3 regions of the Clostridium sp. 001 genome follow, and region 2 is predicted to be linked to each of the others. Evidence: riboswitches for the same ligand, from Rfam matches in the RefSeq annotation. Region 2 holds a riboswitch; each other region holds the start of a gene.
What was found. A riboswitch is a leader RNA that binds a small molecule or an ion and turns the genes downstream of it on or off. The one in region 2 is predicted to bind thiamine pyrophosphate.
Positions count from the first base shown of each region.

Region 1: another riboswitch for thiamine pyrophosphate. It lies ahead of thiD (bifunctional hydroxymethylpyrimidine kinase/phosphomethylpyrimidine kinase); the one in region 2 lies ahead of tenA (thiaminase II).
Region 3: another riboswitch for thiamine pyrophosphate. It lies ahead of B5S50_RS05000 (sulfide-dependent adenosine diphosphate thiazole synthase); the one in region 2 lies ahead of tenA (thiaminase II).

Region 1 is NZ_CP020473.1:1,301,560-1,305,481, forward strand. It holds gene B5S50_RS05835 (ABC transporter ATP-binding protein) at 1-205, opposite strand, end outside; gene splB (spore photoproduct lyase) at 223-1,245, opposite strand; gene B5S50_RS05845 (universal stress protein) at 1,457-1,870, opposite strand; TPP riboswitch at 2,093-2,194, shown strand; gene thiD (bifunctional hydroxymethylpyrimidine kinase/phosphomethylpyrimidine kinase) at 2,323-3,126, shown strand; gene thiM (hydroxyethylthiazole kinase) at 3,157-3,922, shown strand, end outside.
Region 2 is NZ_CP020473.1:646,856-650,777, reverse strand. It holds gene B5S50_RS02835 (MFS transporter) at 1-203, shown strand, start outside; gene B5S50_RS02830 (phosphotriesterase) at 461-1,438, shown strand; TPP riboswitch at 1,568-1,675, shown strand; gene tenA (thiaminase II) at 1,766-2,425, shown strand; gene B5S50_RS02820 (ABC transporter ATP-binding protein) at 2,430-3,182, shown strand; gene B5S50_RS02815 (ABC transporter permease) at 3,179-3,922, shown strand; gene B5S50_RS02810 (ABC transporter substrate-binding protein) at 3,919-3,922, shown strand, end outside.
Region 3 is NZ_CP020473.1:1,121,557-1,125,478, reverse strand. It holds gene B5S50_RS05005 (YoaP domain-containing protein) at 171-926, shown strand; gene B5S50_RS05000 (sulfide-dependent adenosine diphosphate thiazole synthase) at 1,087-1,869, opposite strand; TPP riboswitch at 1,934-2,043, opposite strand; gene B5S50_RS04995 (methyl-accepting chemotaxis protein) at 2,258-3,922, shown strand, end outside.

The DNA of each region.
Region 1 (3,922 bases), 650 kb from region 2:
CACCAAGTACTTCAATAAATCCTTTAGATAATTCTTTCATTCCAATAATAGATTTTACAATAGTGGTCTTTCCTGAACCAGAAGGTCCTAAAAGTCCAACTATCTCTCCTCTTTTTATATCCATATTAATATTTCTTAATACAACTTTTTTATCATATCTAACTTCTGCATCCTCTATTTTAACTACATTTTCTAATTCCTGCATGATTAAAATTCTCCCGTTTATATAATGTATTTTATATTTTCTTTTGAGAATCTACTTGAAAGTTCTCTTTCAAAAAAGGTTTTAATTTCTTCCATTTGCTCTTTCGTGTACAAAAATTTACCGTATCCAAATTGACCATACTTGAATTTTCTTTCACTATCCTCCATTGGCAGCGTCGTTTTAGGAAATACCTGTAGTATGATATTTTTAGCTTTAGTTGTATATCTATGCGATATGACTTCAAATCCAATAGGATTCTTTAAATTTTTAGGCATTCTATCATATAACATGTCTAAAACTTTTTCATATTCCTGCTTCCAATTTTCATATATGAATACAGGTGCTATTATAAAACCTATAGGGTAACCTGCTTCAGCAAGTTTAAAAGCAGATTGTATTCTTTTTTCCATTGAAGCTGTATAATGCTCATATTGTTTTATTATCTTATCTGTATTTAAACTAAATCTTATTTCCGTATGACCATTATGATTTATGTTTAAAAATCCATCTATATCATTGTACTTTGTTACGAATCTAAATCTTGCAAGCTTTTGATCTCCAAAGTATTCTATACTCTTTTTAAGTGAATTGGTATACGGCTCCACAGGAACTGGATCGGAGGTTGCAGCACCTTCAAATACAGTTATTTCAGGATTTCTTTCATCTATATATTTTTGAGCCTGTTTTAAGATGTCATCAACATTGACATGAACTCTCACAAAAGGTTTTTCCCCTAATTGTGTATTTAAATAGCAGTACTCACACTGTCCAATACATCCACTAACTAAGGGCAGTTGATAATGTGCCGAAGGCTTACAACTTTGAAATTTCAAGCTTTTTTTTACACCCACAACTAAAGTTTTTTTACCTTCCCTGTACTTTTCATATATATCTTTTCCTGGCACAGCTGACATAACTCTATTTGAAGACAATTTTATTATCTCCACCTTGTCATCATTTTTAAATCTATTATATATCTCATTTCCCAGAGAATATTCTAGGGTACCTTTTTCAAAAATAACTCTATGTGGAACAAACATTAATTACACACCTTCCTGATATAGAGTTTCTAAACAAAACTCAACTTATACCTCAAACAATTCATAGGATGCTCATTAAAGTATGTGAAAAAATCAATAAAAATATTCTAAATAAAATCACCTATAATTCCAAGTCCCAGACAAATATTTTAATATGCAGATAAAAATAGCCATAATGCTTGTACAACATTATGGCTATTTTAAACCATTTTTATTCTGGAACAATCATAACTAAAACCTGTGAATTTTTTAATACTTTACTTGTTACAGATCCGATCATTCTAGCCAAACCCTTTTTATTAGATTTAGTCATAATTATCATATCAAATTCATCACAATTTGCCTTTTTCAGTATTTCATCTGCTACACGTCCAAAAACACAATATTTTTCAGGTTTATATTCTTGAATCTTTCTTTCAGCTCTATCTAAGATGTTTTCACCTTTTTTCCTTGCCATATCTACCATGCTATTTGATACACCCGTTTCATTTACTATAACTATTTCAGATACATACATAAGAGTTAACTGTACTTCATCTCTGGAAAACAATTTTTTTAAACAGTCAAGTGAATGCATACTTCTCTCTGTTTCATCTAATGGGACTAAAATTCTTTTCTTTTCCATATCAACACATCCTATCATTTTTATTAATTTGTTTTGTAACAAAAATCTTCAATTAATGCCATTATATCACACGTACTGCAAAAACTTTTATTCGGCTGCTATTGCTAACACCCTCCCACATTCCATTTATGTACATATGGGGAAACTTAGTCAATGAAGTAAATATTAAAATTTCATATTGCAAATTTTTATCACTGTAGTAAAATTAATGTATAAAACTTAATACTTTTGTGGGGGTGCTGCAAGGCTGAGAAGAGATCTTTCTCTAACCCTTTGAACCTGATCCAGATAAAACTGGCGTAGGGAAGCAACTTACATATTTTTGATTTTAAAGGTATATGCTTTTCTGCATATACCTTTTATTTTGACCTGATGGCTGCCTACTGTAATACTCCCACTAAGTAAAATTCAATTGATATTAATTTTAAAGTTACTAAATTAGGGGGGTAAAAATGAAAAAGGTATTAACAATTGCAGGTTCTGACAGCTGTGGTGGAGCTGGTATACAAGCTGATTTAAAAACCATGAGTGCCCTTGGCGTATATGGTATGAGTGTCATAACTGCTGTTACAGCTCAAAATAGCATAGGAGTACAGGACGTAATGGATGTAACTCCTGAAATTGTAGAAGCACAAATAAGATCTATATTTGATGACATACAAGTAGATGCAGTAAAAATTGGTATGGTTTCAAACAGCAAAACCATATCTGTAATAAAGAGGCTTTTAATAGAATACAAAGCTAAAAACATAGTAATTGATCCTGTAATGGTATCAAAAAGTGGTTACTTTCTCTTAAAACCTGAAGCACAAACAGCTATAAAAGATCTGACAAGCATTGCAGACGTCGTAACTCCAAATATTCCAGAAGCTGAAGTTCTGACAGAAATGAAAATAAAAAATAGCAGCGACATGGAAAAAGCAGCTTTTAGCATAAAAGAGCTAGGTGCTAAAAACGTGCTTGTAAAAGGAGGCCACAGATGCAATGATGCCAACGACGTTCTTCTTTATGAAAACAAAATATTAAACATAGACGGTCATAGAATAGATACTAAAAACACTCATGGAACAGGATGTACCTTATCTTCTGCCATAGCCTCCTTCTTGGCTAAAGGTGAAAGTACTGACAAATCCGTATATCTTGCAAAGCAATATATAACTAAGGCTATAGAAAATTCCTTTTCCATAGGAAGTGGCGTTGGTCCCGTGGGACATTTCATTGAATTATATAAAAAAGCTGATGTAGATTTCAAATAAACAGATTTCTAATATAAAGGAGTATGAAAAATGGATAATTTAAACTTAGACAGTGTGTCAAAAGTATTAACACAGGTAAGAAATAAAGTACCTCTTGTAGATTGTATTACAAACAGTGTCACTATAAATGACTGTGCAAACATTCTATTATCTTATGGAGCTTCTCCTGCCATGTGTGAAGCTTATGATGAAGTTTTTGATTTTGTAAAAATATCTTCTGCCCTATATATAAATTTAGGAACCCTCACAAAAGAACAGGAAGCTGCAGTAATCCTAGCAAGTACCTCTGCAAAAATCCACAATATACCTGTAATACTTGACCCTGTAGCTTGTGCTGCTATACCAAGGAAAGCTCAAGTTATAAATAGAATTATGCAAGTTGGTAAAGTAGATGTTATAAAAGGAAATGTAGGTGAAATTAAATTTCTTGCAGGACAATCTTCTAACGTAAGAGGAGTAGATTCCTTAGATAATGGAGAAGGAGCCTTGGATTCAGCTGTAGCTTTAGCCAAAAAGTACAACTGTGTAGTTGCTGCAACTGGCAAAGAAGATTTTATAACAGACGGTAAAAATAGTGTTGTAATTCAAAACGGGGTGGAAATGTTAACTAAAATAACTGGTGCAGGCTGTATGCTTGGAGCATTATGTGGTGCTGCCATAGGTGCCTCTGAGGATAAATTTATAGCTACTGTAAGTGCCATACTTTCAATGAATATAGCTGGTGAAGAAGCCTACAAAGCAGCAAAAGCTCCTGGAACTTTTAGAGTTAAGCTAATAGATTCCATATATGAATTAA
Region 2 (3,922 bases):
ACAGTAATATGATTGCTACCATAGGTGCTGTACAAAATGCTGCGGCTAATATCGCTGGAATCGTTTGCCCAATTCTGATTGGCGTATTGATCGGCATTAGCAATTCTTATGCGTTGCCATTTATTATATCGGGTATTGTTGCTCTCATTGGAGCATTTGCTTATTTGATTATGCCAGAATTGAAGCCTATGAAATTAGATTAAGCAACTATAATCTTCTATACTAACGGAGTTTATCATATCTTCTGTAGTTTTAACTTTTATATGATAGACTTCGTATTCTTTTGATATCGTTTGCTAGAATAAACGCGATCATTTGTTCCAGCAATATTATTATCAGTAGATATGAGTTCAATTATAATTTTTTAATATTTTTATCTTATATGAAAAGATTAAACGCATACAAATATTAATGTAAATGTATTTTTAAATGTTAATAATCAAAAAAGGAGGAGATAATTTTGAAGATAATAAGGACAGTTTTGGGAGATATTTTACCAGAGGAAATGGGGGTAACTGATTCACATGATCATTTAATTAGAAGTGGTGGACCAGAAGTAGATGAAGATCCAAGTTTTCTTATGGATAGTGTACCTAGTGCAATAAAAGAGTTCTCATCTTTTGCTGATGCTGGTGGAAAAACTATGGTTTGTATGGATCCTATAGGCTGTGGAAGAAATGTAAAATCAATGCTTAAAGTAGCTGAAGCAGTAAAAGACAGAGGACATATTATAATGACAACTGGATTTCATAAAGGCATACGTTATGATAAAAGGACATCATGGCTTGCAACAGTTAATATTGATAAAATAGTTGAAATGATGGTAGCTGAAATAGAAGTAGGAATGGATATTCACAGTTATAATGGGCCTGTAGTTGAACGTACAAAAGCTCGTGCAGGTTTAATAAAAGCAGGTACGGGGTATAGATTGATATCCAAGCTTGAACAAAAAGCATTGGAAGTAGCTGCATTAACCCAACAGGAAACTGGATGTGCGATTTCAGTACATGTGGATCTTGGAACAATGGCCTGGGAAGTAGCCAGGTTATTAAAAGCATATGGAGCAAACACTGATAAAGTTATACTGTGCCATCTTCAAAGAAATCCTGATATATATTATTACGAGAAAGTACTTAATGAAGGTGTCAATATATGTTTTGATGGACCGAATAAAGTTAAATATGCTCCTGATAGTTTATTAGCCGAGAATATGATTTCACTTGTAAATAAAGGATATGGCAAACAACTTTTATTGTCTATGGATGCAGGATTTATGGATGGACTTTGGAGTTATATGGAAGACGAGGGTATGGCAAACGGTATAGATTATATGCTTACACGTTTCGTACCTTTATTAAAACAAATTGGAATGGAAGATAAGGCATTAAACTACATTTTGAAAGATAATCCAGCTAGAATTTTTGCTATTGATAAATAATAATTAAATTATTGTATAATTTAAGCAAAAGAGGCTGTTACGTTAATTGCGTGACAGCTTTAGCATTGACCAACTTTTGCTATTGTAGTAATATAAATATTGTATTGATAATGTAAAAATTAAATAGATTTAGTATCCCAGGGGGGCTGGTGTTACCGGCTGAGAGTAAGAATATAATTCTTAGACCCTATACCTGATCTGGTTAATGCCAGCGTAGGAAGAGGTTTTTATGTAATTGATAAATAAAGGTACAAACTTCCTAAGAGGTTTGTACCTTTTATTTTCAATTAATAATGTGTCTGTCGGATGAAAAAGGAGAAACTTATTATGAAAACATCTATGAAATTATACGAAAGCGTAAAAGACATATGGAATTCTTACTATGAACATCCATTTGTAAAGGGAATAGGAGAGGGAAACTTAGAAATAGATAAATTCAAATTTTATATGATTCAAGATTACATATATCTTTTAGATTATGCGAAAGTGTATGCCTTAGGGGTGATAAAATCCAGTGAAGAAAGCATAATGCAGGGGTTCTCAAATATGGTGGACAATATATTAAATGGAGAAATGAATATTCATAGGCATTATATGAAAAAAATAGGCATTAAAAAAGAGGAAATAGAAAATGCTAAAGCTTCTATTGAAAATATTTCGTATACAAGCTATATGCTGTCTGTATCTCAAATGGGAGATTTAATGGATTTAACTACTTCTCTTTTAGCTTGTATGTGGAGTTACTATTTAATTGGTAAAAAGTTGAGTAAAATAGATGGGTCACTGGACAATGAGTTCTATGGACAGTGGATAAAAGGGTATATATCTAGTGATTATGAAAAGGAGACTAAGTGGGTGATAGATTTGTTAGATTATTTGACAGAAAATATATCGGAAAAGAAATTTAACAGGTTAAAGGAAATATTTATAAATACAAGCAAGTATGAATATATGTTCTGGGATATGGCTTATAACGAGGGGATGTGAAATCATGCTGGAATTTAAAAATGTAAGCTTCAAATACGAGGAAGATCCTGATTTCATTATAAAAAATCTCAATTTTAATGTAGATAAAGGGGAATTTATAAGTATAGTAGGTCCTAGTGGATGTGGGAAAAGTACTGTACTTAGACTTATTTGCAAGCTAGAAAAGGCTTTTGAAGGAGATATAGTTTTAAAAGATAAAAATATAAATGATTTAAAAGGTTATATAGGATATATGCCGCAAAATGATCTTCTTATACCCTGGCGAACTATACTTCAAAATGTATATCTTCCCCTTGAAGTTAAAGGTGAAAATTTGAAAGAGGCACAGGTTCAAGCAGAAAAAATGTTAAAGGATTTTGGACTTGAAAAATATAAAAATAAATACCCGAAGGATTTATCAGGAGGCATGCGGCAGAGGGCGTCTTTTGCAAGAACTCTCCTTACGGGAGCAGAAGTGTTGCTTTTGGATGAACCTTTCAGTGCATTAGATGCTATAACAAGAGTTTCTATGCAGGAATGGCTCATTGATAAATGGTTAGCTTTAGATAAAACTATATTATTTATAACCCATGATGTAGAAGAAGCTCTTTTTTTATCAACTAAGATATTTGTTACATCTGAAACTCCAATAAGAAAATTTAAAGAAATAAAAGTGCCTCTCAACTATCCGAGGACTAGAAGTATGATAGACACACCTCCTATATTAAAGATAAAAGAGGAACTTATAAATGAACTAAAAAAGGGGGTTAGGCTGTGAAAAGGTATAGATCATCCATAATAGTTGCTGTATTGTTTTTTGCAATATGGCAGGCTCTAGCAATGTATATAGATGCAATGTATATACTGCCTTCTCCTACTGCTATTTTAGAAAAAATATGGGAACTTAAAGATATTTTATTTTTAGTACACCTTCCTGCCACTCTTTTGATTACTATTGAGGGACTTTTAATATCTATAGTGCTTGGGGTAGTGCTTTCTGTGGCTATGAATATAAGTGAAAGAATACAAAGAGCTCTTTATCCAATTGTAATTGTAACTCAAACAGTTCCAATTACTGCACTTGCACCTATATTCATACTTTGGTTTGGATATGGTATATGGAGTAAGGTACTTGTAACGGTACTTATAACATTTTTTCCTATAACTATAAATGTATATGATGGACTTCGTTCTACAAGAAAAGATATGGAAGAACTTTTAATCACCTATGGTGCTAGTAAAAAAGATATATTTATGAAGTTAAAGTTTCCAGCTTCACTTCCTTACTTTTTTTCTGCACTTAAAATGGCAGTACCTTTAAGTGTAGTGGGGGCAGCTGTAAGTGAGTGGCTTGGAGCAGAAGCAGGTCTTGGATATTTTAGTAAGAGAATGATGACACAAATGGATGGGGCAGGAGTGTTTGCACCTATTGTCATATTATCACTAGCTGCTCTAATTTTAGTGGAAATATTAAATGTTTTAGAAAATAAAATAGTAAAATGGAGGAATGAAGTATGA
Region 3 (3,922 bases), 470 kb from region 2:
TCTACTTTTAATAAAGAGTATATGTTTCTATTTACTGTGGATTAAGTTATACTCTTGATTATGCAGAAAATATGAATTTATAAGAAATATAACTATCAAATATGACATGCAGTTGTCATGCTATTTTTGATATATTATAAAAGAAAAATGAAATCTAGGAAGGTGCTAAAATGGAATTAATAAGGATTACGGAAGAAAATATAGAGAGAGAACATATTTGCTGTGCAATTTCAGGCAATAAAGATTGCCAGGTTGTTTCAAAAAAAGAATGGCTTAAGAAACGTTTTAAAGAAGGTCTGGTATTTTTAAAAGGAAATGTAAGGGGAAAGTGTTTTATAGAATATGTGCCAGCAGAAAATGCATGGTGTCCTATTGAGGCAAAGGGCTATATGTTTATTGACTGTCTGTGGGTATCAGGGCGATTTAAAGGAAAGGGATATTCAAATGAACTTTTGAATGCCTGTATTTCTGATAGTAGGGAAAAAGGAAAATTAGGGTTAGTCATATTGTCTGCTAAAAAGAAAATTCCCTATATTTCAGATCCTAAGTATTTAAAATATAAGAAATTTCAATTGGCTGATACTTCAGAGCCTTTCTATGAATTATTCTATTTGCCATTTAGTGAAAATGCACCTAAACCATGTTTTATGAAGCATATAAAAATACCTTCAATTAAAGAACAAGGTTTTGTTTTGTACTATTCAAATCAGTGTCCGTTTACTGCAAAGTATGTTCCTATTATTGAAAAGGTTGCTTCCGAGAAAAAAATTGCATTTAAATCAATACGATTTAAATCAACTAAAGAAGCAAGAATGTCCCCAGCGCCATTTACTACGTATAGTTTGTTTTATAATGGCAAGTTTGTTACAAATGAAATCCTATCAGATAAGACATTTGAGAAAATGATACATAAGGTTATAGATTAAATATCAATGAATTTTACTTAGTGGGAGTGTTACGGTAGCCATCAGATAAGAGCACCCTGTAAGATTATACACGATATCATTTCTGTGTATATCCGTGCAGGGTACATTTTTATTTTAAATATTAAATAAATTAATTAATTAACCTATGCATGTCCATATGTTAACAATTTTTTATTTTCTTTATTAACTCTTTGGCAACTTTCTGTCCTGAAATTAACATGCCTCCAAAAATTGGTCCCATTCTTTGACCACCAAAAGTTGCATTGGCAGCCATACCAGATACATAAAGGCCAGGGTAAACTTCACGAGTATTTTCAACCACCTGTTCTTCTCCGCGATTTGCCCACATTGGCTTTTCGCCTTCCAAAGTTCCATTAGGCGTGTTTAAAACATTTCCCATTCTGGTTACTAATTTATTGACAACTGATGCATCATGTCCGGTAGCATCAAGAACATACTTTGATTCTATCATTATAGGATCAATAGGCATTCTTGTTTTTTCAACAGCGGCCCAATTAATAACTAGACCTGAAATACATTTATCCTTAACTATTACATCTTCTACTGTAATCAAATTTAATATTCTGGCTCCGGCTTGTGCTGCATTGAAAGTAAGTCCAGAAACACATTCAATGGAATCAGCTGTATAGTAATTTTCTTCATATTTTTTGTATCCAATGTTAGATTCATCAAGGATGCTTTTAGCACTTTCTTGAATAACGATCTGATTCATCATCATACCGCCGCCCCACATGCCGCCGCCAATACTCAAGCTGCGCTCTAAAAGGGTTGTTTTAATTCCAGCTTTAGCAAGATAGCTTGCAGCTACTAAACCTGAAGGCCCTCCTCCAACAATAATTACATCTGAATGTAAAACATCCTCTAGTTTATTTTTGTAAGTATCAATAATGGCCTTTGAAATTTTTGTGTCTTCTAAGTACATTTTTCTTTACTCCTTTACTATATAAATTTATAAATTAAAAAGCACACCCGTAGAAACAGGTGTGCTAAATATTTTAAACCTTCCCTACGCGGACATTACTCCGATCAAGTTATAAGAGTCAGGTACTTACTAGTCCTTTCTCAGCCCAAAACATGAGCTCCCCATTAAAATATAGTTACTATTTTGTTTTTATTACTTTTAGTATCATTAATAATATTTAAGCATTACTAACAATTCCTATAATACCACTTATATGTAACTTTGTTAATATAAATTTTTACTGTTAAAAATAAATAGTCTATGTTTAAGCTATTACTATTTATTTAAATCTAATTTTTAAAATAACTATACATTATATTTATTTTGTTTAATACGAGGAGGGACTCTAATGAGCTTTTTGAAAAATGCAAGAGTAAAAGTAAGATTACTTATTTCCTATTTAATTGTGGCTGTATTGATTTTAATTGTAGGAATAGTGGGAACAATATCTTTAAAGAAGGTTTCAAGTAATTCCCAGAATATGTACAATCAAAACATGCAGATTGTTTATAAGTTATCCGATATGAATAGGAATTTATCTGATATAAGATCAGATACTTTAAAGATGGTTTATCAAAAGAGTGATATAAAAAGGCAAGATGCTGAAAAAGATATAAATGCCAAAGAGAGCAATAATGCCGAATATGTTAAAACTCTTGATACATTTGAAATGGACGCTTCAGAAAAGAGTACTTGGGAAACATTTAAAAGTCAATTGAAAAGTTATAAGGATGAAGTTGAAAATATCGATAATTTTTCATCAAAAAAAGACTACGAATCCGCGGAAAATGAACTGCTAAGTAAAGCTACGCCTACGAGAGAAAACATGTCTAAAAGTTTAAATGATTTAATAAGCTTAAACCTCAATTATGCAAAAAACAATAATCAAAACAATACAAAATTATATAATATGTCAAGTGTAATAATGGCTATATTGATAATTTTTGGATTTGCTCTTGCAATATTGATAGGGCTACTTACATCAAATGACATAAACAAGGTACTTCATGACTTACTTAATTTTGCACATAAACTAGAGAAATATGATTTATCATATAAATCTTCAATTACTAGAAAAGACGAATTTGGAGAAACTGCAGCTGCGCTTACAAATGCTAGAGACAATATAAAAAAGCTCATTCACAATATAATGGAAAATTCTCAGGATATGAGTGCGGCCAGCGAAGAATTATCTGCTGTTGTTGAGGAGCTTTATTCTAAAACTGAAAACATGCAAAATGCTGTTAACAATATTGCATCTGGAGTACAAGAAACAAGTGCATCTACTGAAGAAATTACAGCATCTATCCAGGAGGTTAATTCTAGTATAAGTGAGCTTTCACAAAAATCTTTAGATGGAAGTAATAGTGCAAACCAGTCAAAAGAACATGCTTTAACTGTACAGGAAAGTGGTAAAAGGGCAATCCAACAAACAACAAAAGTCTATAATGAAAAAAGAGAAAAAACATTGAAGGCAATTGAAGATGGTAAAGTAGTAGAAAACATAAAAATTATGGCTGATACGATATCGAGCATAGCACAGCAGACCAATTTACTTGCATTAAACGCAGCAATAGAAGCAGCAAGAGCTGGAGAAAAAGGAAAGGGATTTGCTGTAGTTGCGGATGAGGTAAGAAATCTTGCGGAGCAGTCTTCAGAAGCAACAACTGGTATTCAGGACACTATTTCAAAGGTCCATGAGGCATTTGAAAACATGTCATTGAACAGCAATGATATATTGGATTTTGTACATATAGATGTGGGTAAAGGATTTGAAGCTTTTGGAAGTATGGGAAATCAATATTATAGTGAGGCTGAATTTGTAAGTAAAACGTCGGAAGAAATTGCGGCTATGTCAGAAGAACTTACTGCAACCATGAATCAGGTGAGTGAAGCAGCACAGAATATGGCAGAAGTAGCTCAGAAATCTTCAGAAGATGCATTTGTGATAAAAGAAAGTATAAATGAAACAACACAGGGAATTGAGCAGGCAGCTAAAACCGCACAAATCCAG